One region of the Paenibacillus sp. NPDC058071 genome, then DNA from elsewhere that is predicted to be linked to it. Evidence: predicted binding sites of a transcription regulator. Region 1 holds the regulator's gene; each other region holds the start of a gene.

Region 1 (7,635 bases):
GCCGTCATTTTCCCTCTGCCTTTGTAAGCGAAAGCAAATCCCGCCGCCAAAAAGGCAATAAGCAGCACCGGAACGATATTTACGCCGAGAAAAGCTAAAAAGACGAGAGTGACCGGCACGACGCCGATCGCTATCTCCAAAATATATTTACGCACGGGCACTCACCTCCAGCATAACCGGCGTCCGCGGCAGTACGACATGTTTGTAGTGTTTGCCGTCTTTAAGTGTAATATAGACATTGTGATCGTCCATATCGGTTACAGCCTGAACGCCTTCATTTTGCTTGGCAATTCCGTTCATTGTCTTGGGAATATTGGAGTAGCTTTTGGTCTCCATCGCTTGTGCGATATCAAACAATGCGCCCGACCATAGCTTATCAAGACGATCGTTCGAGTGAGCATTGGCGATTTGCAGATCAAGCTCTTTTTTACCGATTACATCTTTACCTTGCTCGTTAATCTGTTCATAAACTTGTTTCAAATCAGCGTTTTCGCCGAGCGTCAAGCGCAGCGATACGCGTCCTTGCCCCAGTACGGGCTCGTCTGCCGACGATATGCCTGCTATATTCTGAATCGCCTTATTTAAAGGCTTCTCAATAACCATGCGATTATAAATGAACCAGCTTCCAAATAATAAAACGGCAGCTGCGGCCGCTGTAATCAGAACGGGAACAATCCGAATTTTCATAATAAAAATCCCCCTCCCAGTATTCGATATCTATACTCGCGTATATCAACTTTGCTATACGAAAGTATATCATATCTGAACCGCCAGAAGGGGGTGTAAAAACAGGAAGCTTAGCCAGCGTGCTTAGCCGGCAGCTTATACTGGTCAATAAATGTACCGTCGCCAAACTTGTAAAAATCGTAATAATACTTTGTCATGTCTTCTTTGCGCGAATAGTAAACTTCCCAGACAAGTTCTCCGTTTAACGTTCCCGGCTGAATTCGCTTAATATCTGCATCCGGTTTTTGTGCGGAAAACGAAGCAATCAGATTTTCTTTGCCGTATGCTTCCGTCGCTTTGATAATACGCGGCTCCGCCGAAGCAACGGAACCTTCTGCCGTCTCTTCCTTCGACAGTTCAATAAAGACGTAAAGGTCCTCGCCCGCTTCGTTCTTGCCTTCAACGATCCAGTAAGGCTTATCCCATACATACTTCGTCGTCTTGCCGATTTCCGTCAGTCCGGCTGCATTGGCGGCCTGCTGCTGAGCTTGCCGCTCCTCTGACCATGAGCCTGCATGAATCATTTGATAATAAATCAAGGAAGCGCCGATCAATGCGGCCAGCAAAACGCCAATAACGGCCGCCCAACGCTTTGGCGTCATAAACGGCGCCCTCTTTTTCTCCTTGGCTCTCATACTAGCTTTTCAGCAGCCGCTCGAAGCTAGCCGCTGCCTCGTAACGGATCTTTTCCTCATCCATAAACGTGCAGGTTTTATGCTTCACCACTTGACGGCCGTCGACCCATACATGCTGCACGTCTTTGCCGGATGCGGCATAAACGAGATGCGACACGATATCGGTTTGCGGATAGAAATGCGGCTGTTCCAAATCGATAGCGATAAAATCAGCTTTCATGCCTTCGGCCAACGTGCCGATTTGTCCTTCCTGGCCAATCGCGCGAGCACCATACACGGTACCCATACGCAATGCTTCCAGGGCCGGTACGACTGTCGGATCGCCGGAAACGCCTTTGTGCAGCAAAGCTGCCAGATTGATTTCCTGGAACAGATCGAGATTGTTGTTGCTCGCTGCGCTGTCTGTGCCAAGCGAGACGGTAACCCCTGCCTTCAGCATGTCAGGCACTCTTGCTACGCCGCTTGCCAGCTTCAAATTGCTGACCGGATTATGAGACACGGCTACGCCGCGTTCCGCCAGCAAAGCAATTTCTTCGTCATGCAAATGAACTGCGTGCGCGACCAGAGCCGGACGGGAGAAGAAGCCGAGCTTGTCGAGATGAAAGGTCGGACGAATGCCGTAATCTCGAACGTTTTGCTCCACCTCAGCGATCGTTTCGGACATATGCGTATGAAGCGGAAGCTGGTAATCATGCGCAGCCTGTACGAATTTCTCGATATAATCTGGCGGACAAGTATAAGGAGCGTGCGGCGAAATCATCGTCGTAATACGGCCGTTCGCTTTGCCATTCCAATCGCGAGCGAATTGAATCGCATCAGCCAGCTTCTCCTTCTGCAGCTCTTCGGAGCAGAGACCGATAACACCGCGCGTCAAGCAGCCCCGAATACCCGATTGCTCGGTCATTTGCGCCACTTGGTCCATTCGGTCGTACATATCGACGAATGCGGTCGTGCCGGTTTTCAACATTTCGATGATGGCCAGCGCGCTGCCTGCACGAGTATCTTGATCGACGTATTTCCCTTCCATCGGCCACATTTTTTGTTCCAGCCACACTTGCAGGTTCTGATCATCGGAGAATCCGCGCAGCAACGACATAGCAGCATGGCCATGCGTATTGATCAATCCCGGCATGAAGGCCAACTTGCTGCCGTCCAGCGTTTCAACCGATTCACTCAAACCTTGCGGCTCCGCTTCACCGATATATGTAATCCGGTCGTCCGTTACGACCATATGCCCTCTTACTGTCGGCTTTGCATCGTCCATCGTAATGAACAGCCCGTTTTTAATCCAAATTTGACTCATTGTCCGCTTCCCTCTCTCTTTCCAAATAGTAGGCCAGACTTAACAGTTCCCTCGTAAAATCGACATGATGGATGCGAATCTCGTCCGGCACGCGCAATATAGCCGGAGCGAAATTCAAAATGCCTTCAATTCCTGCCTCAACGATCTGATTGGCGACGTTTTGCGCCTCGAAAGCCGGCACGGTAATGATGCCAAGACGAATATTCAATTCCTTGACCGTCTCAGCGAGCGCCTCGATCGGCAGCACGGTCAAATGATTGATTTGTGTGCCGATCTTGGAAGGATGCACGTCAAAGACAGCTGTTATTTTCATATTGTCGTTAGAATACTTGTTGTAGTTGCACAGGGCATGGCCCAGATTACCGGCGCCGACGAGCGCAACGTTAATTTTCTGATCAAGCTTTAAGATTTGCCGGATTTTCTCGATCAAATAAGTGACGTCGTAACCAATGCCCTTGCGTCCGAAATCGCCGAAGTAGGCAAGATCCTTGCGGATCTGCGCCGGATTGAGATCGAGCTTTATGCCTAGCTCCTGTGACGATACAGTCTGAATTTCGCGGTAATACAATTCGTTTAGCACTTGCAAATAAATCGGCAGCCGTTTGACTACGGCTTCGGAAATTTTCGTCTGCTTCACAAAGGCTCCCCTTCCTTAACGGCGCTTTCATTTAACCATTCCCGTATTCTCGGCACCATCTGATCGGTATGCATCGTTTCGATTTTCGGACCGGGCAGCGAATAAAGAAAATGTTTGCCGTAATACGATTCAATGACGCGCGTATCGTACAAAATAACGATTCCTTTATCCTTAGCCGTGCGCACAAGCCTTCCAAAGCCTTGCTTGAACCGGATGACCGCTTGCGGAACAGACAGCTTCATAAACGGATTTTGGTTTTGCTTTTGCAGCAGTTCGGACTTAGCTTCGATCAGCGGATGATTCGGCGGTTGGAATGGCAGCCTTACGATTGCAAGGCAAGTCAACGCATCGCCCGGAATGTCGACCCCTTCCCAGAAGCTGCTCGTCCCGAGCAGCACCGATTCCGGCTGTTGGGTAAATCGACGGGTCAGCTTCGTCCGGTTGCCGCTGTCGATCCCTTGCCCAAGCACCTGAATGCCTGCTCCTGCAAGTGCCTCCTTCAACGGCTCGTACGTTTGCTTCAGCATTCGGTAGGACGTAAAGAGTACAAGCATTCGCCCGCGCGTCTCTTTTGCCGTCTCTGCGATTGATTGTACAAGCATCGTCACAAAATGAGGCTCAGTTGCAGCGCCTTTTAGCGTCGGAAAGTTGCGCGGAATCATAACAAGCGCTTGTTCACGGTAATTAAACGGAGAAGGAAGCTGTACGGTTCGCAATCGATGATTTTCCTCGAATCCGGTTAGTCCAAGCTGCTCCTCCGCATAAACGAACGATTTTTGCACCGATAAAGTTGCGCTCGTCAAGACGACGCTGTCTTTTAAATTGAAAAAATATTGCTGCAGCTGACTGCTGACATCGACCGGAACCGCGTATAAGTGAACGGAACGATAGCGATAAGTGGTGCTCGCTTCGATCCAAAATACGTCGTTTGACTCCCCGATCTTCATAAAATGTTTCAAATCGTCGCGAACGCGGGTCAAGTCGCGAACTGCTCCATTCAGATCGGTAAGCAGTGCCTGTATTGAAAACTCATCCAGCTTGTCTTTGATCTCTGAGGACATCTTCTCTAGAGACTTAATCATTTTGCTCAGCTCTGTCGTAATGTTGGTCTGAACAGTTAATGCATCGTCCCATCCCGCCGGAAGCTGCTCCGCCTTTAGCCGACAAACGGTTTGACCCGCTTCCGCCCCATTGCTATCCGAACTTTGACCGACAAAGCTGTACAACATTTCGAACAGCTTATCCCAATGCTCCTTCACATCCGAGAAAGCTGGAATAACAGTATCAATCGTCTCCGCCCAAGCTTGTGCGCGATCTTCTCCCTCGTTCTGCACTTTATGCCGAAGCGTCGGCAGCAAACCGCTGCGATGATCTTTAAACAGATGATTGAACGGATGAATAAGCGAATTATAGCCCAATTGCATGCCGAGATGCTTGCTCGCTACCTCTTCAACATGATGCGCTTCATCGATAACCAAATGGCTGTAGGACGGGAGCAGCCGGTGATCGGCTCTGATGTCCGTAAAAAGCATCGAGTGGTTCGTTATGCACACATCGGCGATATTGGCTTCATGCTTGGCGCGATGATAGTAGCAGCGCTTAAACCATGGGCAAGCCCGATTCAAGCAAGAGTCCGCATCGGAAGCAACCGTCGACCAGAAATCAACGCCTTTGCTGCCCAAATTCAGCTCTTCTTGATCGCCCGTCTCCGTTTCTCCCAGCCAGACCACCATTTGCGAGGCGGTAATGGCGTCGTCGATCGGCGAAACCATATCTCTTGTATTAATTTTATTCTCAAATTTGCGCAGGCATAAATAATTGCCTCTACCTTTGAAAACGGATGCACGAAATTCAAACGGCAGTACATCCTTCAATAGCGGCAAATCGCGGCTGCGAAGCTGTTCTTGTAAATTTATCGTATGCGTACTGACGATGATTTTCTGATCGTGCTGCACACCGTAAAAAAGCGAGGGAATTAGATAACCTAACGATTTCCCAGTACCTGTCCCCGCTTCGATCAGCAAGTGCCTGTCGCTGTTCATGGCATCGAACACTTCCCTGAACATCGTCGTCTGCGCTTCCCTCTCCTCATAATTCGGGAACTTCTCCATAAATTTCGTTTTCACGCTATCCAAGTATTGATCAAACGTCATATTTTGCAGCGATTCGTCAGAAGTTTCTTGGCGCGCAGGCTGTTCGTCCGTCCATTCGCCCGCTTTCAAAGCGAACTGATTGAAATAATCGTAGTCGTTCGTTTCGAAGACGGCTTGTTGTTCGACTTGCTGGAGCGTTGAACCGATAAACCAGCTCAGATCGCTTCCATTGTCGATAAGAAAGGATAGCCGCTGCAAAGTGAGCAGCGGCAGCTTTCTTAGCTTACGGACCGATTCCGCGAACAGATGCGCCGTAGCCATCGCGTCGCTATCCGCGCGGTGATGTTGATCATGCGTAATGCCGAAATAATCCGATACAACGCCTAGCTGGTAACTGGTAATGGAAGGATATAAAACGCGGAGAAGCTCGATGGTATCGAGCTTTCGTCCGGTAAAGGCATGGTAGCCGCTGCGATCGAGCGCTTGGTTCAAAAAACCGGCGTCAAAGCCGACGTTGTGCGCAACAAGCACACAATCGTCCAGCAGCGGAATGAGCTGCATCAGCACTTCGTCGATAGCCGGGGCGTCCGCCACCGTATCCGCGTCGATGCTTGTCAGCTGTGTAATAAAAGCGGGTATTTCTATTGTAGGTTTAACAAAGGAGTTAAACGTCTGCTCGACCTCAAGCTCGTCGTTTAAAATAACTAAGCCGACTTGCAAAATTTCGTCGCTGACGCTATGTCCCGTCGTTTCCAAATCCAAAACTGCGTATTTCATCAATAATCCCGATCTCCTCACAAGCAGCAAAGCTCGGTACTACCGAAAAATAATGACAATTGCTGCGGCGTTTCTTGGCAACATTTCAAATTGGCCAGCGAATCCTTGAAGCTTGGGCACGCTTCGTAGGCTTTCATAAAAAACTGCTCGGCATGCTCCAAATTCATGTGCACCGCTTGAATGCACCCAAGGGCATTATAGCCTAAAGCACGCCACTTCGGATAGTCCGTAAGCGCAACTAACAATTGAAAATGGCGCTGCGCCTCGCTCCAATTTTGAAGATGCATGTACGTCATAGCTAGAAATAACCGGGCAAGATTGCATTCGGGGAGCTGACTGACAGCCATTTGAAATTGCGATGCCGCATGGGAAAACATAAATAAATTATAATAGCCTTGTCCTTTGGCAATCAGCTCGGCCAGCTCCGCCGAAACTTCCATGCTTAATTCGGCTTCATACAATTGCTCGTCGGTAACTGCCGTTTGAATTTGCGTCATCGATTGAGCGGCAGCGGCCGAAGCCTCGGACGACCCTTGCTTCGCTTTTACAGCAAAGCCGTGCGCCCCTTGATTGCCCGGAAGCTGCTGTTCCATCTCCATGAACGCCGAAAACTTTTCTTCAAATTCGATCCAGTGTTCGACCAAAGTGTCGCTCATTTGTTTGAGCAGTACGATTTGTTCTTCGCATTGCTGTTTTTTGGTGCCAGTTGCTTGCGGATAAGCTTGAATCAGTTGGTCCAGCATGTCGTTCATTGCCGAAAACATATGTTGAAACATGACCGCATCCCGCCTTCGCTTATGAATTAAGGAGTGTTATGCTCATTCTTTGTTTTGGCGATGCTTTTCATACCCTGTGCCAACCGTTACATAGCGCTGGAACGCCAGCAGCTGCCGCATATTACAAAATCGTTGCGTGTATTTCCTCATTTAAGCTCTGCAGCGGACGATTGTCGCTGTCTAAAATCGTTACGACGGGTTTATGCGAACGAGCTTCTTCATCCGTCATTGTCGCGTACGAGATAATAATTACGGTATCCCCGGGCTGCACTTGGCGTGCGGCTGCGCCGTTTAAGCAAATGACGCCGGACCCGCGCGGACCCGTAATGACATACGTTTCCAGCCTTGCGCCATTATTGTTGTTGACCACTTGCACTTTTTCGTTTTCCAGCAAATCGGCCGCATCCATCAAATCTTCGTCGATCGTGATGCTTCCGACATAGTTCAGGTTTGCTTCCGTCACCGTCGCGCGGTGAAGCTTTGATTTCATCATCGTTCTATACATGATAATCCCCTCCGATATAACCAAACAGTTGGTTGTCGATCAATCGGGTCGAACCGAATTTGACCGCAAGCGCCAGTATATAGGTATCCCGTTCGGGCTGCAGCACAGCTGCCGGATCAGGCAGATCCAAGCTTGGATAGTGCAGCAGCTCGACATAATCGATTTCGGCCAGCTCGGCGCTTT
Region 2 (7,635 bases), on a different contig from region 1:
ATGGCTGTCTCGTCGAATGCTCGTTAGAACGTCAAAGCCATTCCGTTTCGGAAGCATAATGTCTAATATAATGAGCTGGTAATCGCCGTTGGTTGCTTCCGCAAGTCCGCTTTCGCCGTCATGGCAAGCTTTCACGCGATGGCCCTCGGCTTCCAAATTCTTTTTCAGCAATGCGCACAGATCTTTATCGTCGTCAATAATAAGGATTTGATGATTCATTTTAGAGGCTCCTTCTGGCACTTGATCTTGATAAGATTTTTTACAATGCGATATCCATTGATTGGTAATGATTTAAGTATTGCCGATCTTCAATGCGCTCGCAAACGTATTCTGAATTGTTTTGCAGGACAACGACAAAAGGAGAACTCTTTTTAGGGAGTTCTCCTTTGTGACGGTGGTGATTAGTTGAGTAAAAGAAATCGCACATCGATCTTCAGAAAGCAAGAGCAACTATTCGAGCAGGGCAACCGGAACACGATTCTGCGAAAGCATCATCGTTAAATCCGATTGTGCCCTTTGTTCCTTCGGAATAAGCGATTGCATGGGACAATCTGTATTATTCAGGTGAAGGAATCGAACAGCGCTTGTGTTACAGATAAGTGTCTTTGGCACAACCCTCCGCTTCTATGCCGAGTGGACCTGTTCCTCTTGCAGCCCTTGCACCATTAGGTTCAACGGGAACCACACCTCTCTTCGCACCGTCGTTTATTATAATGTCCTTGCTGTCATCGTCTTATTCATGAGGTTTTAAAATAAATTTAAGTCTTGCCGATCTTTTTCCATTTACGCTCATGATTTGTCGTATCGGGAAAGCGATCACCCTTGCGCAGCTGCACTTTTTTCGGATTGTTAATCCCCATATGAAAGGAATTGACACCATCCTCGATGTAAGTGCCGTCGTTCGGCGCTCTGTCTCCTGGAGAAAATAAAGTCCATTCGCCCATTTCGATTCACCTCCTTGATCTGCGGTGCATGCGGGCAGTGACTGACAACCCGACCACCGCGCTTGTATAGTTTGAACGGGGAGGGGGGCAATCATGAAAGGGAGAAATCGGGAGCGGGAGATGACTTGTCATGAAGCGGGTCATTTGGTATAGTATAAAGATGCGAGTATGATCGATATCATAACCGCTCCTTGCTCCATTTATGGAGCCGTTTAGTCCAAAAGGAGGTGAAACAATATGCGCAAATATGAAGTGATGTACATCATTCGTCCAGAAGTAGAGCAAGAAAACCTTCAAGCTCTCGTTGACAAATTCAATGGCATCATCAACAACGGCGGTGAAGTTACGAAAACCGATGTAATCGGTAAACGTCGTCTTGCGTATGAGATCAACAAGATTCGTGATGGTTACTACGTTCTGGTTCATTTCAATGCTACTACTGAAGTAGTGAACGAACTCGACCGCATCATGAAGATTACGGATGAAGTTATCCGTTCGTTGATCGTTAGAGACGTAGCCTAAGCCACGTTAGGATTGATTGTTCGATTGGAGGTCTGGAACGATGTTGAACCGTGTAATATTGATTGGCCGATTAACGAGAGACCCCGAATTGCGGTATACGCCAGCCGGCGTAGCTGTGACGCAGTTTACGATCGCGGTCGACCGTCCGTTTACGAGCGGACAAGGCGAACGCGAAGCGGATTTTATTCCGGTCGTAACATGGCGCCAGCTTGCTGAGACTTGTGCCAATTACTTGCGTAAAGGCCGCTTAACAGCGGTTGAAGGACGCATTCAAGTGCGGAACTACGAGAACAACGAAGGCAAACGCGTCTATGTGACGGAAGTCATTGCCGACAACGTTCGCTTCTTGGAATCGAACCGCGACAATAATGCTCCGCGTGAAGAGAATGGCGGCGGTTTTAGCGGCGGTGGCGGTGGAAGCAATAACGGCGGCGGATCTTTCGGCGGCGGCGGCTCCTCTTATGGAGGCGGCAGCGGCGGAAGCCGTTCGAACAACAACTCACGCAACGACAGCCGTGATCCGTTCTCGGATGACGGACGACCAATCGATATATCCGAAGATGATTTGCCATTTTAATTGAAAGGACGGAGAACTCATGAGCTTTAAGCAAAGAGAAGGCGGAGACGGAGAGCGTCCAGAACGCAAATTCGGCGGCCGCAAAGGCGGACGCAACAAGCGCCGTAAAGTTTGCTACTTCACAGTAAACAAAATTACTCACATTGACTATAAAGACACGGACTTGCTTCGCAAGTTCATCAGCGAGCGCGGCAAAATCTTGCCACGTCGTGTAACAGGCACAAGCGCGAAATATCAACGCCTGCTGACTGTTGCTATCAAACGCTCCCGTACGGTTGCGTTGCTTCCTTACACAACTGAGTAGGAAGTGCAATAAAACCCAGATGAGGACACTGAAAAGTGCCTTGTCTGGGTTTTTTGTGTTTTATAAGGAGTGTTTGACGACGGTATTTCACCGTTCTGAGAATATCCGTTAAAGGATGGCTTCAATATACGGTGCTTTATAAAGGCATAATAGTCATGATAAGAATCAAGTGTTTTATAAGAAAAAAATTCCAGAAGCGGATTAGAGGAGATGGCAATTCGTCCCAAAGTTACACACATGCTACGCAAATTCCACAGCTTTTTGTTTTATTTATGAGTTGTCCAGCGATAAATGTGACATTTCATAAAATAGGAATTGAACATTTTGCGAAAGAGGACTACAATGAACATATTGATTAGCTAGAGTCGTTCTCATGTTGGGCAAGGCTTGTGAATGTTTTCACATTTCACCGTTCCTATTCTTGAACGGAAAACGAACGGCTCTAATAACACAGCAAGGATAAGGGAGGCTGCAATTCGTATGTCCGAAACAGTAACGAAACAAACCGAAGGTGCTGAAGCAGTATCTGTACGTGAACTGGATGTGCTTGAACAATTGTTGAAGCCGGAAGTTCAAAGCTCGCTGAATGTGCTGGTGGAAAACCTGCCAAAGCTGGCGGAAATGGTTACGCTGCTCACGAAAGCTTATGACGTGGCATCGACCGTAGCGAATGACAAAGTATTGATGAACGACATGACACACGGCATTACTGAGTTTGCAAAACCGATCGTAGACAAAGCGAAAAACGTTGCTGCAGCAGCGGTAGAAGCCAATGATCGCGCACAAGCCGAAACGGCGACTATCGGCCTGTTTGGTCTGCTTAAAATGCTGAAAGATCCGCAAGTACAATCGACGTTCCGTTTCGCGCAGGCGTTTCTGGATGTATTGTCCGAACGTAACAAGAACGCCAATTAATCTGCATTAATACAAGAACGGAGGATAAGATTAGCATGGCTAAACAAATTTTGATTCTCGGTGGCGGCTACGGCGGTTTGCTTAGCGCCCTGACTGCACGCAAATATTTCACGCCTCAAGAAGCTGAGATTACACTCGTAAACCGTGTACCTTACCATCAAATCGTAACGGAATTGCATCGTCTGGCTGTTAGCGGTTTGAACGAGGGCAACGTTGCGCTCCCATTGAATAAGCTGTTGAAAAATAAATCGATCCAACTCATCATCGACAATGTTGAGAACATCGATCCAGAGAAAAAACAAGTTCGTTTGCTGGCAAGCGGCAACCTGGGCTACGACAAGCTCGTTGTTGCACTCGGCGGCGAAACAGCTTTCTTCGGCATTCCTGGTCTGGAAGAAAACAGCATGACGCTGAAATCGGTTGAAGAAGCGAAAAAAGTGTCTGCGCATATTCAAGCGCGTCTAGACGCTTATGCAAAATCGAAGGACGAGAAGGACGCTACCATCGTTATCGGCGGCGGCGGCTTGACCGGTATCGAGTTGACGGGCGAAATCGTCGACATGCTGCCAAAATGGTGTGAGAAGCGCGGTATCGATCGCAGTGAAATCAAACTGCACAACATCGAAGCAGGTCCAACGATTCTGGCAGGCTTCCCAGCTGAACTGCTCGAGCGTGCGAAAGAAAGCTTGACCAAACGCGGCGTTAACCTGATCATGGGCGTTGCAGTTACAGAAGTGCAAGGCACGAAGGTTATGCTGAAAGACGGCAGCTCGATCGATACGAATACATTCGTATGGACCGGCGGCGTAACAGGCAACCCAGTCGTTGCAAACTGCGGTATCGAAGTTAACCGTGGCCGCGCTACGGTGAATGAGTTCCTGCAATCGACATCCCATTCCGACGTATTCCTTGCCGGCGACAACGCTGTTGTATTCGGTCCGGAAGGCCGTCCTTACCCGCCAAGCGCGCAAATCGCATGGCAAATGGGCGAAGCGATCGGTTACAATCTGTATGCTGATTACAAAGGCATTCCGTTGCAATCGTTCCAATTCGTTAATTCCGGCGTTCTGGCGAGCCTTGGCCGCAAAGACGCAATCGGCACGGTCGGCGCAAGCCAGCTTCGTCTGAGAGGCCTGTCTGCTACGCTGATGAAGGAAGCGAGCAACGTGCGCTATCTGCAGCATGTTAACGGCCTCTCTTCGATTCTTCATTAATTAATTGAGACGGCCATAGCCGTCCGGAGCCCCCGTCCCCGTGACGGGGGCTTTTTTAACATCTCAATCAGCGACCAAAGCGGATCAAAAACGATTTTAAAACCTTTGCTACTTAATGGGCGGACAATCGTATATACAAGAGATGGGGCGTTAAAAGAAGACGTTTATTCGCGTCCTGCAGGGCGATAATGGTAAGTAGCACAACAGCTTGGACGCGACGCCTTACGAACGGCCGAGAAAGAATGGAGGAACGCAATGGAACCGCAACAGACAGGAGCAAGCCGCTTTAAACAATTTATATTGAACAATAAATTTGTCATCTTTTTGCTAGTGCTGCTGCTCATCGGCCTGAATATTTTCATATTCACCAAAATCTCTTATATTTTTACACCGCTGACCGTTTTATTCAAAACGATTTTGCTGCCAGTTTTGCTGGCCGGGGTGGTCTATTATCTGTTGAATCCTATCGTGGATGCGCTTGAGAAGCGAAGGGTGAAGCGGGTCTATTCGATCATTATTTTATTTTTACTAATCGTTGGCATTATAACCGTGCTGCTGGTGTCCGTAATTCCGCTTATTACGGATCAGATCACCAATCTGATTCACGATTTGCCGAAATTTGCGGAGACACTAAGGGTGCAGTTCGACGATCTGACAGACAGTGCGTTGTCTACGCAACTGCAGCAGTGGTTTGATTTCAACTCAGCTGAGATGACCGGCAAAATAACCAGTACCTTCACCAACTGGCTTAACAGCGCCTGGTCTAGCGTCGGCTCTTTCGTTCACACGTTGAAGGAAGTGGTGCTGGCAATTGTAACGCTTCCGTTTATTTTGTTCTACTTGTTGAAAGATGGTAAAAAGCTGCCGAAAAGAATTGTAGGCTTCTTACCGACAAGGCTGCGGAAGTCTTCGCTGGGTGTATTCGGCGAAATGAACGAACAAATCAGCAGCTACATTCGAGGACAGATTATTATAAGCTTCTGTATCGGCGTGCTGCTCTACATTGGCTACATTATCATCGGGCTCAAATATTCGCTCGTTTTGGCGTTAATTGCAGCCTGTACGGCCGTTGTCCCTTACCTTGGACCTGCGATCGCGATTACGCCTGCGCTTATCGTTGCGGCGGTCGATTCGCCGATCATGCTGTTGAAAATGGTCGTTATCTGGACGGTCGTTCAATTGATCGAAGGGAAGTTCATTTCTCCGCAAATTATGGGCAAGTCGCTGCAAATTCACCCGATTACGATCATCTTCGTTATTTTGACGGCCGGCAATTTGTTTGGCGTTGCGGGGGTCATTTTAGCGGTACCGGGCTACGCGGTGCTTAAAGTGTTTTTCACGCACCTATTCGGCTACTTTACTTCGAGATCGACGCTTTATGATGACGATAAGGAATCGGTTTCCATTGAAAGCGGTAAGGGTGCCGGTGTATAATTAAGGAAATGAATAAGCACGGAAGAGGAGGAGCCTGCCACAGCGGGCTCTCTCTGTCTTTTTGGAGCGGTATGGGGCCTGCATAATTGCAGGCTCTTTTTCTTATGCTTATAACATCAAAGGGGGCAATCTTGTTGGCATTCATTCTTACTCTTGTCATTGTCATTGCGGCTACCAAGCTAGCCGGAGCTTTATCAGTGAAACTTGGTCAGCCATCCGTACTAGGTAAACTGCTGGCTGGGGTTCTGCTCGGACCGGCCATTCTCGGCTGGGTGCAGCCGAATGAATTCATTCATTATTTTTCAGAGATTGGCGTCCTGTTGCTTATGTTTATTGCCGGTCTAGAAACAGATTTAGAACAGCTGAAGCGCAATTGGAAGTCGTCCTTCGCGGTAGCAGCGGGAGGGGTGGTGCTGCCTTTAATCGGTGGTTATGCGGTTGCTTCCGGGTTCGGCCTGAACCCGTCGGAAGCATGGTTTATCGGGCTGCTCTTGTGTGCTACTTCGGTCAGTATTACCGTTCAGACATTGAAGGAGATGGACCGTCTTGGCTCGCGTGAGGGAACGACTGTGCTTGGAGCGGCAGTAGTCGACGACGTCATCGTTGTTATTATGCTGGCTGTTATGCTGAGCTTTCTTGGGGAGGGTGCTGCTGCTGACGTATCGATCGGTTTGCTGATCGGCAAAAAGGTTGTTTTCTTCGTTGCTGTCCTGCTCGCCGGATGGTTCATTGTGCCACACTTCCTGAAGCTGTTCGCGCCGTTCCGTGTGACACAGGCGGTGATGAGCGGCGGATTGATCGTTTGCTTCGCCTTCTCGTACTTTGCCGAGAAAATGGGCATTGCCGGCATTATCGGCGCTTTCGCGGCGGGGTTGGCGATATCGCAAACCGCTTATAAAAAGGAGATTGAAACGAAAACGGAACCGATTGCCTACACGCTGTTTGTACCTGTTTTCTTCGTCAGTATCGGACTTAACATTACGTTCGAGGGCGTGGGCAGCCAGCTTCCGTTTATTATCGCAATGACGGTGCTGGCGATTCTGTCGAAGCTGATTGGCGGAGGTCTCGGCGCAAGGTTGACTGGCTTCGATACCAGATCGTCAATTGCTGTCGGAGCGGGTATGGTATCACGGGGAGAAGTGGCGCTTATTATCGCGTCGACCGGATTGGTTGGCGGTCTGCTGCATCCGGCGTATTATACGTCCATCATCTTAGTTGTCATCCTGACAACGCTTGTTACGCCGCCGCTGCTGAAAGCCGTGTTTCCAAAACCAGTCGAGGGTGGAGTGGCTGACATCAATCGGTAAGGATGATGGAGTTGATGGAGAGGAGTGGCCGCACGAGGTTTGACCGCCGACGTGTGACCGAGCACCGCGTGCCGTAATGGCACCGCACGCCAGAAGGCGCACGATGCGGAAAAACGCTAGTAGGATGGCTGGTGGTTGGTGAAAAGCAACTTAGCTCGCAGTCGTGCAAATGAAAAGCTGTGACAACGTACGATGAGGTTGCGCGCTTGCGCAGTGTGGTTTGTCTCCCAAGGGTAGAGGTGCACGATTGTCCGATTAATTAAAGAAGATGATTTTAAATAGGTAAACTGCCGAATGCATAAATACATGCACATTCAAAATTATTTTGAAAATTACATTTAAAATTCCGGCGCCCAAGGTCGCTCCTTCATCCTTCGATGGGAGTAGTGGGGCGCTTTTTCGTGCTCCATAACATATT
Region 3 (7,635 bases), on a different contig from region 1:
TAAAGCAGCCGATTACGCAGCGGACGGCCGCAACGACGTCGAGGATTTGGCGAACGCGCTTATTCGCTTCGAGAACGGCGCGAGCCTGTTCGTGGACGTCAGCTTTACCATTCACGCCGCTCAGAACGAATCCTCTTCCAAAATATATGGTACGAGAGGCGGCGCGGAGATCGAGCCGGAGCTCGTTATCGTCAGCGAGCAATTCAATACGATCGTCAACATTGAGCCGCAAATCGATCACCGCACGTTCCAATTTCAAGGCTCTTTCAATAACGAAATCTCGCATTTCGTCGACTGCTGCCAAGGAAACGCGCAGCCGATCAGTCCAGTTGAGGACGGCGTTGAGCTGATGCGCATTTTGAATGCGGTGTACGAATCGGCGGCTACCGGGAAAGAAATTGTATTGTTCGGGGAGGAGAGAAGATAATGGCGGTTGAGCAGCAAAAGATAACGAACCCGATTGGCGTTATTGTGGAAAGCTTCGGGCTTGGCCTTCGCGGCGGTCTGGAGAAAGCGAAGGAGATTGGAGCCGACGGCGTGCAAATCTATGCGGTCAGCGGCGAGATGGACCCGGATAATTTGGATGCCGAGGCGCGGAAAGAGCTGAAGGCATTCATCGAATCGCTAGGCTTGAAGCTTTCCGCACTGTGCGGCGATCTTGGCGGCCATGGCTTCCAAGATCGCGCGGGCAACCCGGCGAAAATCGAGAAGTCGAAGCGAATTCTTGACCTTGCGCTTGATCTTGGCACCTCCATCGTTACGACTCATATCGGCATTGTGCCGGAAGACAAGGAGTCCGACATCTATAAGGCGATGCAGGAGGCATGCGAAGAACTGAGCCGTTATGCGAGCGATCGCGGCGCTTATTTTGCAATTGAGACCGGCCCAGAGCCAGCAGCGCGACTGAAGGAATTTCTGGACTCGCTTTCTTCGAAGGGCGTGTCGGTCAACTTCGATCCGGCCAATATGGTTATGGTCACCGGAGACAACCCGGTTCAAGGCGTATATTTACTGCGCGACTATATTGTGCATACGCATGCGAAGGACGGCGTCAAGCTTGCCGCCGAAATCGATCCGCGCGATGTATACGGCTACTTGGGCTACGGTGAAATGAGCCATGAAGCGATCGCCGAAATGGCAGAGCGAGGCCCGCTGTTCCGTGAAGTGCCGCTTGGCGAAGGCGGCGTCGACTTCCCGGCTTATTTTGAGGCTCTGCGGGATATCGGATATAACGGATTTTTGACAATTGAGCGGGAAGTGGGCACGAACCCGGAGGTTGATATCCGCAAGGCGGTTTCTTTCCTTCAATCCTATAAATAAATAAATAAACCGAAGTGAAGGGGATGACGGACATGGCAATTGCGCTGAGCGCTTGGAGCTGCCACTCTTATTTCGAAGAGGGCTGGGGAAACAAGGAGTTTATTGAATTCGCAGCGACATCCGGCGCTGACGGGGTGGAACTGCTTAGCTTTCATTGGAATGAAGAAAAGGATGCGACCGAAGTGCCGGAGGCGCTTGCGCGCACTGGCCTGAAGCTGGCCTGTTTTGGCGCCAGCAACAACTTTGCCGATCCTGATGCGGCGGCACGTTCCGCCCAAGTGGACGGGATCAAGAGCAGCGTCGATATCGCGGAGCGTTTCGGGGCGAAGGTCGTCCGCGTATTCGCCGGCGATTTGAGGGACGGGCTTGCGTTTGGCGAGGTGCGGCAGTGGATCGTCGACGGATTGAAAGAAGCTGCTGCATATGCAGCGGACAGAGGCATCCTTCTCTGTCTGGAAAATCACGGACTGTTGGCCGGAAAGGCGGAACAGGTCGCTTCGATTATCCGCGACGTAGAGTCACCGTATCTTCGGTCGACCTTCGACGCGGGCAATTTCCTGCTGGTCGATGAAGACCCGTCGCCTTCGGTGGAAGTACTGAAGCCGCTTGTGCGCCATGTGCATGTGAAGGATTTTGCGCCGGTCGGCGAAGACAGCGGCGAACCTTTTTACCGCTCGATTAGCGGTCAGCCATACTCAGGAAGGGTAGCAGGCGAGGGCGTCGTCGATTTGCCGTATATTATCGGCGAGCTGCGGGCCGGCGGTTATGATGGCTGGTACACGATCGAGTACGAAGGCGGCGAGGAGCAGAGGTCGGCTTCGATCCGGGCGATTGCGAATTTGAAAGGATTTCTGCAAGGCTAGCGGGAGGAAAAACATCAGGCTGCGAGCACGGACCGTTCATCGAACGGCAACCGGGCCTGCAGCCTTTTTTATAGACGCGCGGCATCACAGTAACATTTGCTTGTAGGAAATGCCGATTTTCATGTAAAATTGTGGATATTAGAAAAAGGTGAAACGACGTCAACAGGTTAAGCCATGGCTTTCTGAACGGCATCCCACATTTCTTTATAATGCGGGCTGTGAATCAAACCGATGATGTTGCCGAACGGATCGGTGACCGAAGCGGTCAGCCAATCGACACCGCGTTCCGTGAGCGGATCGTATTCCGTTGCTCCCAATTCCTTCAGCTTCTTCAGCATTCCTGGGACATCGTCCACATGCCAGTACAAAATCGCTCCTCCCGCCCCTGACAAGCTGGCAGCCTTCGGCGCATACTTTTTATCGATAATGCCGAGCTCATCTTGAGAGTCGCCGATCCGAAATTCCAGATAGGCCGGATTTTCCGGTGTCGGACGCTCGAAATAAGGCTCCATGCCGAGCAGCTCCGTGTACCATTCTCTTGCGGCTTTCACATCCTCCGCCCAAAAGCTTACATTAGCCATCCCGCGCAGTTGAGGTGTATTTGTTATCGTCATCGTCAAAACTCCTTTTTGTTTCGAATTGGATTCTACTTATAGAGTAGGTGATAAGATGAAGCCTGTATTACAAAAAACCGCAGCTTTTTATAAACCGTCCGGACATTTAGATCCCACTGGGTATGAGCGTCATGTTCATTTTCAAACCTATTTGCCGCCTGAGAATTTGCAGCCTTTCATCTGTCATTTCTGGATTGTAAGTTGGGAGGGGATCGACAAGCAGCCTTATGTTTCGGAGCAGGTCATGCATAGGCCGTATGTCGATATCTACTTGTCCTTAGAGGAGTCGGGTATCCAATGCACCTTCCGGGATAAGCGCGATTACCGGGCGGCGGACAGCGGCAGAATTATCGGAGCACGGCTGCTGCCGGGAGCGTTTCGCGCTTTTTGGAAGGATTCACTGATAGGCATGCACAACGAGACCATCGAATTGCAGCGTGTGTTTCCGGAAGCCGACCAGCATTTTATTGAAGCGGCGCTATCCCAGCAGGACGATGCGGCCGTCGGCATTCTGTGCGAGCTTATTCAAGCGAACCTTCCGGTTTTCGATCCGCATATTGAAACAGTCAACCGCATAATTGAGGCGATCGAAGCCGAGGATTTATCGACTGTGAAAAATGTAGCCGAACGGTTCGGCAAAAGCGAACGCTGGCTTCAACAGCTGTTCCATGATTATGTCGGAGTCGGCATCAAGTGGCAGCTGCAGCGAAAAAAGCTGCTGGAGGCGGCCAAATCAATCCGCGAAAACGACAATCCTAGCTGGGCGGATCTTGCCTACGAGCACGGATACAGCAGCCAGCAGCATTTTATTACCGACTTCAAGCGTGTGCTTGGAAAAACCCCTCTTCAATACAAGAAGGAGTTAACTTAATCCGCCGAGGTTGCAATGTGTTTTTAATAGAAGCAGCGTTAGTTTTAAGATTCCAGTTTGGCGATTGCTTTCAGCAGTTGGGCAGCTCTGTTTTTCGGTGTTGCAGCCTTTAGCAACGGTAAGCAGACAGCGTACTGAGCCGTTTTGTCGAGCTGCTCGAACGTTCGCTTGGCTTGCTCTCGCTGCTCCAAGGCCGACAAGAGATCTGGAGGAATAGCTGCGCTTTTTTGAGATTCATAAGCGCCGTCCCATCGTCCGTCAGCTTGTGCCGCCTCGATTTCGGCATAACCAGAAGGCTTCATTCTTCCACTCTCAATCAATGCTTTCGCTTTGTTGACATTAATCATGGACCAGGGACTTTTCGGACGCCGCGGCGAATATCTTTGCAAATAGCAGCGCTCATCTAGCGATTTGCGGTGGCTGTCGATCCAGCCGTAGCATAAGGCGACGTCAAGCGCTTCAGGGATGGCGATCGATGAGGCGCCGGAATTTTTCTTGGCGATCCGCAGCCAAGCCTCTTTCCGAGAGTCGTGATGGGCGGCCAGCCACGCCTCCCAATCGGCAGTTCCGTCGAAATCGATATATTCGATCGAATCAGATATGGAGTTCTCCATCGGTCAAAGTCTCCCTTCTATCTTTATAAAATCTAGTCTTTCCTTTCCTGATTCCAGCATACAATAGCTGTTTTGTTCTGTATTACAAAAAACCGCAGCTTCTTCTAGCCTGTTCAATTGTGACTGAATAATGGAAAATTGTCACAAAAAGGGCGCTGAATGTGATACATATCACACAGACCACATGGAAAGGCATGGTATTATTCGGCTACAGAAGCAAGGGAGGGACGCCATATGGAAGTTGAATCGTTGCTTAAGGCGGAAGGTTTGGCGCTGAAGAAGCAATCGTTGTTCCGGCAAAGTCCGCTCCGCTATTTGGCTCGTTCGATGCTGGCAAGCATGTTTATCGGATTCGGCGTAATCGTCGCATTCAAGACGGGCAATTTTTTCTACCTGGAGCATTCCCCGTTTACGTATCCGATGGCCGCGCTGACATTTGGAGCCGCTATTATTCTCATTACTTACGGGGGCGGCGACTTGTTTACCGGCGATACGTTTTACTACACCTTCGCGGCTCTTCGCCGCAAGATGAAGTGGCCGGAAGTGCTCAGAATGTGGATGGTCAGCTACGGCGGCAATTTAATCGGAGCGGGTATGTTCGCACTGCTGATTTTTACGACGGGATTGTTCGACGACGCTAAGGTGAATGGATTTTTGCTTAACGTGGTAAGCGCCAAAATGAATACGCCGGCGATGGAGCTTTTCTTTCGAGGGATTTTATGTAATTGGCTCGTTTGTATGGCGTTTTTCATTCCGATGGGGCTAAAGGGCGATGGAGCTAAAATGTTTGCCATGATGCTGTTCGTTTTCTGTTTTTTTATATCGGGCTATGAGCACAGTATCGCCAACATGTGTACGTTCGCAATCGCGCTTGTGCTGCATCATCCGGGAACGATCTCGCTGGGAGGCATGCTTCACAATTTAATTCCGGTAACGCTTGGCAACATCATCGGCGGAGGATTTTTAATGGGTGCGATGTACTACTACGTCAATAAGCCGCTGCTAGTGGAAAAGGAAAAAGAAGAAGCGATGCAGGCGGAGAAGCTCGCGGACAAATAGTTAGTTAGCCATGTTAGCAGGAGCAGATTTGAACGAACTTGAACGAACTTGAACGAAACAGACAAAAAGATAGAGACCGTGCAATTTAAGCGGGTATAAAAAGGCGAAGCAAGACTGGAACGGAAGAACGAAATCTAATAAAGGAAAAGGGAGATGGGGATTATGCTAGGCAAAAAAACGAGAGTAGTCATTATTGGAACGGGAGCGGTTGGATCGACGACGGCTTACACGCTGCTATTGCGCAATCGCGTTGATGAGCTGGTGCTGATGGACGTTAATCAGAAAAAGGCAATCGGCGACGCGCTCGATATGAACCACGGCATGCCTTTTCTCGGGCAAGCGAAAGTTTGGGCGGGAACGTATGAGGACTGCAAGGATGCGGATATTATTATCATTACGGCAGGCGCGGCGCAAAGACCGGGCGAGACTCGAACCGAGCTGCTGAAACGGAACGAAGCGATTTTCGAGAGCATCGTGACGGAAGTACTGAAGCACAATACGACCGGCATTTTGCTGATCGCATCCAATCCGGTCGATCTGATGAGCTATTTGACTTGGCGCAAGTCGGGCTGGCCGGTTAACCGGGTTATCGGTTCGGGAACGCTGCTTGATAGTGCCCGGTTCCGCTACTTGATCGGTGAAGAGCTTAATCTCGACCCGCGCAGCGTGCATGCCCACATTATTGGCGAGCATGGCGATTCGGAGCTGCCAGTATGGAGTCTGGCTAACATTGCCGGCGGCGAAGTGCAGTTAAACGACGAGCAAAAGGAAAAGATTTTCGTCGGCACAAGAGACGCGGCTTACAGTATCATTGAAGCAAAGGGTGCGACGTACTATGCGATTGCGTTGGCGTTGGACCGGATTTGCACAGCTATCTTAAGCGACGAGGGCGCTGTCCTTAATGTATCCACTTTGCTGCAGGATTATCATGGCGTATCGGACGTATATATCGGCGTTCCTTGCGTAGTTGATCGCAATGGTGTCCGCGAGGTGCTGGACCTTCCGTTGTCGGAAGAAGAGGTTGCCTTGCTGCATAAGTCGGCCGATAAGCTTAAAGGTTTGATCGCGACACTGGAGTCGCAATAAAAGGCAGAGGCTGCTGAATAGTCCTAAATGTTGCAAAATGTTAATAATTGAGACGATTATGAATGCCCTTTCTCCGTTATGATAAGTGAAAAAGGACGAAGGGGGAATCATGCATGGGCGTGCCGGCAGGCGTATGGATCGTGTCAGTCGTTATCTTGGTGCTCCTCACCTGGATAACTTTATGGGTCACGAAAAAAGCGTATTCGAAAAAATGGGACGATAGCGACGTTTAGTAAGACGCGTGGATCATATCCCGTCATGATAGATGTCGTCCCGCCGCTTGCAAGATGAAGCGATGGGGAAGGAAAAGAAAGGACCTCAAGCCTGTTCTAGAACGGTAACTCGAAAGATAGACACTTTAAAAAGTGTCAGTCTTTCGGGGTGCAGTTTATCTAGCGGGCTGAGGTCCTTTTTTTATTTGAGGGTAAAAAAAGCAGCGGCTCAAAACCGAAAATTTTAGCGACTTGAAGTGAGGGGAATCGCTGCGGACCAGAGGGGTCTTCCGATCGCCATTAAAGCCTGATTCCTTTATTTAGTAGAGGTTTGTGGTAGGAATTTGCTTTAAAAGCGACCACTAACGTTTCTCCAGAATCCCTCTGTCCCTCCACTTTCCTCCTTTTCCGTCAAGCACTGATTTTAAGGTTGATCCAAAAAAGCTGGTAAAAAGCAGATAAAATGCAGATAGAAAGCAGATAGAAAGCAGATAGAAAGCAGATAGAAAGCAGATAGAAAGCAGATACAATGCAGATAGAAATCAGATAGAAAGCAGATACAATGCAGATAGAAAAGAGAAGCTGAAAATAGCAGCTTCTCTATTGTTGCGAAGAGGAATTGTTGGCTCAGATTTGATGTTCTTTCTGAACCCAGACCCGTATCACCAATTTTAAATGTTACTTACCTTCTTATGGTTTTGGTTGCTTTCTCAGCAATCTGAGCAATCGATGGATTAGAATTGCCGATAGCTGGTGTACGATGGGCGCCGCGTGCTGCGTCCTGAAGCACAGCGTCTTCGAGGGGTTCACAAATGCTTACTTCTATCGGTTACACCGCGCGCAGCTCCCAGCGCGGTGAGGCGGTTGGAGTGTGTCTTACGGCAGCAGCAGATCTTTTGGATCAATAGCAGGAACAAGCCCCTCTTCCGCTGCCCGAACGAGCAAGGAGGTGACTGCAGCATAACCGTTTTCGCCTAAGTTGGCGGTGAAATCGTT
Region 4 (7,635 bases), on a different contig from region 1:
ATTGCCCGGGAGATATCTCGCAACCCGGATCTGCTTATCGCGGTTCAGCCGACGCGCGGTTTGGATATTGGCGCCATTGAATTTGTTCACAGCCGTCTCATGGAAGCGAGAAACGAAGGCAAAGCCATTTTACTCATCTCATTTGAACTCGATGAGCTGTATGCGCTGTCCGACCGCATCGCGGTCTTGTTCGAAGGTCGGATGACGGGCGAAGTAGACGCGAATGTGCGAGACGACCAGAAGCTCGGCTATATGATGACTTGCAGCCACGAACTCCCCGAAGGAAAGGGGGAAGAACGGAATGGGGTTTCTGCGCAAAGCGTTCAATAAGCCGTCGCTGCTCGTTCCTGCCGTATCTATTGTGCTCGGCTTAATATGCGGCGCTATTGCGATGCTGGCGGGCGGCTACGATCCGCTCCTTGCCTATATGTCGCTCGTGAAGAAGGTGTTCGGAAGCGCCTATAACATCGGCGAGACGATTCGCGCGATAACGCCGCTCCTTTTTACCGGCGCGGCGATCGCTTTCGCCTTTCGCACCGGTCTGTTCAACATCGGAGCGGAAGGGCAGTTTATTATGGGCATGACCGGGGCAACGATTGTCGGTGTGACGCTGCAGCTTCCTTGGTTCATTCATTTGCCGCTGGCTGTAATGGCAGGAGGGCTGTTCGGCGGGTTATGGGCTGCGATCGCCGGTTATTTGAAAGCGAATCGGGGCGTCAACGAAGTCATTTCCTCGATTATGCTCAACTGGATTGCGCTCTTCCTGTCTAATTTCATTGTAGCTAAGTTTCTCGTTCTGAAGGGCGAGCAGAAATCCCGGCCGATTCATGAATCAGCCAGCGCTAAGATTAAGTTCTTATCGGAAGCGATGGATCACGCACGCGTTCATTGGGGAATCGTCATCGCGATTATCGTCATTGTCGTCTTTTATTTCTTGCTGTGGCGGTCAAAGCGGGGCTATGAGCTGCGCGCGGTTGGCCATAATCCGAACGCCGCTCTGTACGCGGGTATCAATGTGAAGAAGACGATCGTGAAGTCGATGTTCATCAGCGGCATTTTCGCCGGGCTCGGCGGGGCATTCGAGACGCTTGGCGTCTTTGGCAATCAATTGGTTTCTGCGGGCATGCCGGGCTACGGCTTCGACGGCATCGCAGTGGCGCTGATCGGCGGCAATACGCCGGTCGGGGTGCTGCTGGGAGCGATGCTGTTAGGAGGCTTAAATTACGGCGCGGCGGGCATGAGCTTTGGTGCCGATGTGCCGACGGAGGTTGTCCGCATTGTCATCGGCTCCATCATCTTTTTTGTCGCATCGCACGGACTGGTGATCTTCTTCTTAAAGCCACTCCTGAAAAGGCGGGCAGACAAGCGCGAAGGAGGCGGCACGGTATGAACGCTCTTGAAATTATAGGACAGCTTCTGAATATTACACTCGTTTTCTCGACCGCACTTATCTTCACGGCGCTCGGCGGCGTGTTCTCGGAGCGTTCTGGCGTTATTAATATCGGGCTGGAGGGCTTGATGGTATCGGGCGCTTTTGCGGCCGCCGTCGTAACCGAGTATGCCATCCAAGGCGGTCTTGGCAAATCGGCGCCGTGGCTCGGGCTAGTTGCGGCGATGGTATTCGGTCTCCTGTTCTCGCTGCTGCATGCCGTTTCGACCATTACTTTCAAGGCTGACCAGACGGTAGTCGGCGTTGTTATTAACATTTTAGCGCTCGGCCTTGCCGTCTACTTGACGAAAAACCTGTTCTCCTCCGGTCAAACGCCGACGCTGAAATATGTGTTCAAAAAATGGGAGATTCCCTATTTATCCGACATTCCGCTGCTGGGCAAGGGACTATTCACCGCTTATCCGACGACGTATCTCGTTATCATTGCGGTTGCAATCAGCTATGTCGTGCTGTATAAAACACCATTCGGTTTGCGCCTTCGGGCAGTAGGCGAGCATCCGAGCTCGGCTGATACGGTCGGCATTAACGTGACAAAATATCGCTATATCGGCGTGATGCTCAGCGGCATTCTGGCTGGCCTTGGCGGAGCGACCATGACGCTGACGACGACGAGCAGCTTTGCGCACAATACGATATCGGGCCAAGGGTTTATTGCGATCGCCGCCGTTATTTTCGGCAAATGGAATCCGCTTGGGGTAGCAGGAGCAGCCATTTTCTTCGGCTTTGCACAGGCGCTGCGCAATTTCGCCCAGCTGTTTGATTGGGCGTCGCAAATTCCAAATGAGTTTTTCTACATGCTGCCCTATGTTCTCACACTGCTTGTGCTGGCGGGTGCGGTCGGCCGTTCCTCCGCTCCTGCGGCGCTGGGCGAGCCTTACGATCCTGCCAAACGGTAACGGTAGGCGTAGGCCGCCGCCAGCTTAGGCAGAGACATTACAATCATAGGAGCTGTGATCTCGCGAAAGAGGAGCGAAACATCGATTGCTATCCTCTCAAGAGGAACTCGCCCGACAACGGGTGAGTCTTCTTGAGAGGATGGCTTTTATTTTGGAAGAAGCATTCAAGACGATAATCAGTATTAGACAGAAAAAGAGAGAACATCGAAGGGGCAAAGGAATTGCAGAGAGATTCTTGAGAACGATCACAGTCGCCTTTAAGGCCTGTTTGCTGCTGCAAATCTGACCCAGTTTATACGCATAACGTCATATAAAGAAGGCTGGCCTAGCAAATGACGAAAAAAATGCGAAATGGTGACGGAAGTTTGACAATTCACGCATTGACAGCGCCTTCTGCCTGGAGTAAATTAAACCTTAACAAATGAATTCTAATAATTGTTCTAATCTTACGGCGCTAATCTCGACAATGTTTGTGCTTCATTTCACAAAGTCGGGATCAAGCCTTACTTCGGAATGGGCTGTGGCCCAATCCCTCATAAGAGGAGAGGATCTACGTGGAAGCACTGGCACTGGAACGCAAGGCGGAACAAAACCGTGAGTTGCGCGAACGGCTAATGCAATTGAAGAAAGAACGCAACGCTATTATTTTGGCTCATTATTATCAACGCGATGAAATACAGGAGGTAGCGGATTTCCGCGGCGACTCTTTCTTGCTTGCGCAGAAAGCGGCGCAAACGGACGCCGAGGTTATCGTTTTTTGCGGCGTTCATTTTATGGGCGAGAGCGCGAAAATTCTTGCGCCGAACAAAACAGTTATCATTCCCGACGAACGGGCCGGCTGCCCGATGGCGGACATGGTCAACGTAGACGGCTTGCGCAAGCTGAAAGCGCAGCATCCGAACGCTACTGTCGTTACTTATATTAACTCTTCAGCAGAAATTAAAGCGGAGACCGATATTTGCTGTACGTCGGCTAACGCGCTTAATGTTGTCAATTCGGTCGAAGGCGACGAAGTGATCTGGGTGCCGGACAAAAACCTGGGCCACTATGTGCAGCAGAATACCGACAAGAAGATGATTATTTGGGAAGGCTACTGCAACACTCACGATATGTTGACAGTGAAAGACGTTGAAGAGATGAAGGCGAAGTACCCGAATGCGCAGTTTGTCGTCCATCCGGAATGCCGTCCGGAAGTCGTAGCGCTTGGCGATTTTGTCGGCAGTACAACGGCTATTATTAAATATTGCAAAGAATCCGACTGCCAGGAATTTATCGTCGGTACGGAAGACGGAACCGGCTATCAGCTTCGTCTCGACAGCCCGAACAAGTCGTTCCATTTTGCGTCGAAATATTTGGTTTGCCCGAACATGAAAGTCAACAACTTGAAGAAGCTGGTCAAAGCTCTGGAGACGATGCAGCCACAAATCTATGTGCCGCCTCATGTTGCCGATCAAGCCCGCAAGTCTTTGGAGCGTATGTTACTCGTTAAATAGGAGGAGCATGCGCTACTCCTATGCCTGGAGGCGCCATCTACTATGATTCCCAGATATTTAGTCGATCTTACACTGGACGATCTTCCGGTAGTCGAAAAAGACGTAATTATAATTGGGGCCGGCATTGCCGGTCTTTTTACCGCTTTGCGCTCGAGCGAGAGCGGCAGTTCCGTATTGATGATCACGAAAAAGTCGTTGTTGGATAGCAATACCCGCTACGCGCAGGGCGGCATTGCCGCCGTATTTTCCGAGGACGATTCGCCTGAGTACCATCGTCAGGACACACTGATTGCCGGGGCGGGACTATGCTCCGACGAAGCGGTCAGCGTTCTTGTGCACGAGGGTCCGCAAGGCGTCGACCATCTCATTCATATGGGTACTGTCTTTGACGTGGAGAACGGCGAATATGCACTGACGAAGGAAGGCGCCCACAGCCAGCGGCGAATCCTGCATGCGAATGGCGACGCGACCGGCTACGAAATTGTGCGCGCGCTGTCGGAGAAGGCGGTAGCCGATCCGAATATCGAGGTATGGGACGAGCATTTCGCCATCGATCTGGTGACGCAGGACGGCGTCTGCTGCGGGGCGATTGTTCAGAAGCCCGACGGCGGACGTTTATTCGTCCGAGGCAAGGCGACGGTGCTTTGCTCCGGCGGAGCCGGACAGCTGTACCGTTATACGACCAATCCTGATGTTGCGACCGGTGACGGCATTGCAATGGCTTATCGCGCAGGCGCCTATATTCAGGACGTTGAATTTATTCAATTTCACCCGACCTCCCTTTGTTACCCGGGCGCTCCTCGCTTCCTCATATCGGAAGCGGTACGCGGAGAAGGGGCTGTGCTGCGCAATACGAATGGCGAGCGTTTCATGGAACGATATCATCCGCAGCTTGAGCTGGCGCCCCGCGACGTTGTAGCGCGCGCGATCGTGAGCGAGATGGAGGAGACGAAGTCGACCTATGTCTATCTCGATGTGACGCATGAATCACCAGACATGATCAAGCATCGTTTTCCGAATATATACGAGTTTTGTCTGCAATATGGACTCGACCTGACGACGGATTGGATTCCGGTCGCTCCGGCTGCCCATTATATGATGGGCGGAGTCAAAACTGATTTGAACGGGGAAACCAACATAAGCAGGCTGTTTGCTTGCGGAGAGGCTTCCTCGACCGGCGTGCATGGCGCGAACCGGCTGGCGAGCAATTCCTTGTCCGAAGCGATCGTCTTCGGCAAGCGGATCGTAGACGCGATCAATTTGCTGCCGCCGCTTGATGTGGAGCCTGTCATCCATCTGGATGAGCATCCTGCCGGACCACCGATGCAGGCTGTAGTTGAGAAAAGGCTGAAGCTGCAAAAGGTGATGGTCCGCTACGTCGGCTTGCGGCGCGATGCAAAAGGGCTCGAGAAAGGATTGGAGGAGCTGCGCAGACAACTGCCGATCTTCCAGTCGGAGCTGACGAAGCGCGAGGAGTTCGAGTTTGCGAACTTGCTCACCTGCGCGCTGCTGACGACCGAGGCGGCGCTGCGCCGTGAAGAAAGCCGGGGCGCTCACGCCCGCGAGGATTTCCCTGCGCGCAATGACGAGGTTTGGCAAAAGCATACCGTCCTGCATCGTTTGCATGGGATAACAGAGGAGCGAATCGTCTATGTTTGAAACGGCGTTTAACGGATATAATGAAGCTTTGCGAAGTCAAATCCGCCACTGGCTGACGGAGGACATCGGCAATGGCGATATTACAACAGCTTCGACGATCCCTGCCGGATCGCAGTCGAAAGCGGTTATTCACGTCAAAGAAAGCGGCGTAGTAGCCGGCTTGCCGGTAGCTCAGCTCGTCTTTGAAGTGGTCGATCCGTCGCTGCGCTTCGAAGCTAAGGTGAAGGACGGCTACCGCGTTGAGAAAGGAACGGTCATCGCCGTTGTGGAGGGCGGCACGCACAGCTTGCTGACGGGCGAGCGGCTTGCTCTTAACCTGATGCAGCGGATGTCCGGCATCGCGACAAAGACAAGCGCTTTTGTCGAAGCGCTGGCAGGACTGCCGGTCCGTCTCGTTGATACGCGCAAGACGACGCCTGGCCATCGCCAGTTGGAGAAATATGCGGTTCGTGTAGGAGGCGGAGCGAACCATCGCTTCGGTTTATATGACGCCGTCATGATAAAAGATAATCATATTAAAGGCGCGGGCGGCATTACCGCTGCCGTGCAGGCGGCCCGCGCCCATATTCCGCATACGATGAAAATCGAAGTAGAGACCGAATCTTTCGACCAAATCGAAGAAGCTCTAGCCTGCGGAGCGGACATTATTATGCTCGACAATATGTCTGCACCGCAAATGACGGAGGCGGTTGCTCGCATTAAGGCGCATTCGCCGCATGTGATTGTGGAAGCATCGGGCAATGTGCGTCTCGATACCGTTCGCGGCATCGCTGAATGCGGCGTGGACGTTATCTCGGTCGGCGGCTTGACCTATTCGTTCCAATCGCTGGACATCAGCCTGGATTTGAATGAAAAGAAAGGAGGAACGACAACGGCATGATTTTGGTCATCGATGTAGGCAATACGAATATCGTGCTTGGCGTATACAAGGGCAAAGAGCTGCAGTACCATTGGCGATTGAGCACGAACCGTTCGGCGACGGTGGATGAGTACGGCATGAACATTCACAATCTGTTTCATTACGCGAATATCCGGTTTGAGCAAATCGAAGGCGTTATCATCTCTTCGGTCGTTCCTCCGCTGACGCCGACACTGGAGCAGCTTTGCCGCAAATATTTGCGCAAAACTCCGCTTATGGTTGGCCCTGGCATTAAGACCGGCTTGAACATCCGTTACGAGAATCCGCGCGAGGTGGGCGCCGACCGCATCGTCAATGCTGTTGCAGGTATCGAGAAGTATGGTTCCCCGCTTATTATCGTTGATTTCGGAACGGCAACGACGTTCGATTATATTGACGCCGGAAGCAATTACTTGGGCGGAGCCATCGTGCCGGGCATCGGCATTTCTACCGAAGCGCTTTACCAGCGGGCGGCGAAGCTGCCGCGGATCGAGCTGGTGAAGCCGAAGAGCGTGATCGGGCGCAATCCCGTCACTTCTATGCAAGCCGGCATCATTTACGGCTATGCTGGTCAGGTGGACGGAATCGTCAAGCGGATTCGCAGTGAATTTAACGTGAGCCCGCGCGTAATCGCAACAGGCGGTTTGGCGGAGTTAATCAGCTCAGAATCGGAAACGATAGAGACAGTCGATTCCCTCCTTACACTGGAAGGTCTTCGAATTATATATGAACGCAATCAGGAGGTTTAGATCGAAATGGAGCAATTAAAGGATGTGCTCGTTCGAGGCACGGCCTGGGGCGGCAAAATCCGCGTCTTCGCGGTTCGTACGACTGAGCTTGTACGCGAGCTTCAGCGTCGGCATAATACGCTGCCGACTGCTACGGCAGCGCTTGGACGGACAGCTACCGCCGGTGCGATTATGGGTGCGATGCTGAAGGGCGAAGAGAAGCTGACCGTACAGGTGAAGGGCAATGGCCCGATTGGACAAATCGTAGTAGACGCTAATGCGAACGGAGAAGTGCGCGGTTATGTCGACAACCCGGAAGTACTGCTTCCAAGCAATGCCGAAGGGAAAATCGATGTCGCTGGCGGCGTCGGGCGCGAAGGCTATTTACATATTATTAAAGACCTTGGCCTGAAAGACCCGTACCGCGGCAGTGTTCCGCTTATTTCGGGCGAGCTGGGTGAAGATTTCACCTATTATTTTGCACTGTCCGAGCAAACGCCTTCGGCTGTCG

What was found. Region 1 encodes Rex, which represses fermentation and respiration genes when NADH is low (regulators of the CRP and FNR family bind a similar motif). Its sites were predicted from a motif close to TTGTGAAATATTTCACAA; they were not measured.
Region 2: ACFVTB_RS21420 (DUF1641 domain-containing protein) is a predicted target of Rex. The motif match lies at 2,735-2,752, and genes of this name have one in related genera.
Region 3: ACFVTB_RS14650 (formate/nitrite transporter family protein) is a predicted target of Rex. The motif match lies at 4,442-4,459, and genes of this name have one in related genera.
Region 4: nadA (quinolinate synthase NadA) is a predicted target of Rex. The motif match lies at 2,817-2,834, and genes of this name have one in related genera.

The regions. Positions count from the first base shown of each region.
Region 1 covers NZ_JBHVSK010000007.1:218,451-226,085, reverse strand. The annotation lists gene ACFVTB_RS14415 (AAA family ATPase) at 1-155, opposite strand, end outside; gene ACFVTB_RS14410 (hypothetical protein) at 148-687, opposite strand; gene ACFVTB_RS14405 (cell wall elongation regulator TseB-like domain-containing protein) at 798-1,328, opposite strand; gene ACFVTB_RS14400 (amidohydrolase) at 1,363-2,664, opposite strand; gene ACFVTB_RS14395 (redox-sensing transcriptional repressor Rex) at 2,645-3,301, opposite strand; gene dinG (ATP-dependent DNA helicase DinG) at 3,298-6,171, opposite strand; gene ACFVTB_RS14385 (hypothetical protein) at 6,189-6,947, opposite strand; gene panD (aspartate 1-decarboxylase) at 7,069-7,452, opposite strand; gene panC (pantoate--beta-alanine ligase) at 7,445-7,635, opposite strand, start outside.
Region 2 covers NZ_JBHVSK010000015.1:78,714-86,348, reverse strand. The annotation lists gene ACFVTB_RS21445 (response regulator transcription factor) at 1-219, opposite strand, end outside; gene ACFVTB_RS21440 (YjzC family protein) at 759-944, opposite strand; gene rpsF (30S ribosomal protein S6) at 1,182-1,466, shown strand; gene ssb (single-stranded DNA-binding protein) at 1,507-2,043, shown strand; gene rpsR (30S ribosomal protein S18) at 2,063-2,347, shown strand; gene ACFVTB_RS21420 (DUF1641 domain-containing protein) at 2,828-3,262, shown strand; gene ACFVTB_RS21415 (NAD(P)/FAD-dependent oxidoreductase) at 3,298-4,476, shown strand; gene ACFVTB_RS21410 (AI-2E family transporter) at 4,732-5,910, shown strand; gene ACFVTB_RS21405 (cation:proton antiporter) at 6,045-7,217, shown strand.
Region 3 covers NZ_JBHVSK010000008.1:2,499-10,133, reverse strand. The annotation lists gene ACFVTB_RS14680 (Gfo/Idh/MocA family protein) at 1-427, shown strand, start outside; gene ACFVTB_RS14675 (sugar phosphate isomerase/epimerase family protein) at 427-1,320, shown strand; gene ACFVTB_RS14670 (sugar phosphate isomerase/epimerase family protein) at 1,353-2,183, shown strand; gene ACFVTB_RS14665 (VOC family protein) at 2,351-2,791, opposite strand; gene ACFVTB_RS14660 (helix-turn-helix domain-containing protein) at 2,853-3,668, shown strand; gene ACFVTB_RS14655 (YdeI/OmpD-associated family protein) at 3,713-4,282, opposite strand; gene ACFVTB_RS14650 (formate/nitrite transporter family protein) at 4,517-5,341, shown strand; gene ACFVTB_RS14645 (L-lactate dehydrogenase) at 5,495-6,427, shown strand; gene ACFVTB_RS14640 (1,4-dihydroxy-6-naphtoate synthase) at 7,516-7,635, opposite strand, start outside.
Region 4 covers NZ_JBHVSK010000024.1:59,940-67,574, forward strand. The annotation lists gene ACFVTB_RS26070 (ABC transporter ATP-binding protein) at 1-330, shown strand, start outside; gene ACFVTB_RS26075 (ABC transporter permease) at 302-1,390, shown strand; gene ACFVTB_RS26080 (ABC transporter permease) at 1,387-2,346, shown strand; gene nadA (quinolinate synthase NadA) at 2,901-3,839, shown strand; gene nadB (L-aspartate oxidase) at 3,882-5,498, shown strand; gene nadC (carboxylating nicotinate-nucleotide diphosphorylase) at 5,491-6,378, shown strand; gene ACFVTB_RS26100 (type III pantothenate kinase) at 6,375-7,145, shown strand; gene hslO (Hsp33 family molecular chaperone HslO) at 7,152-7,635, shown strand, end outside.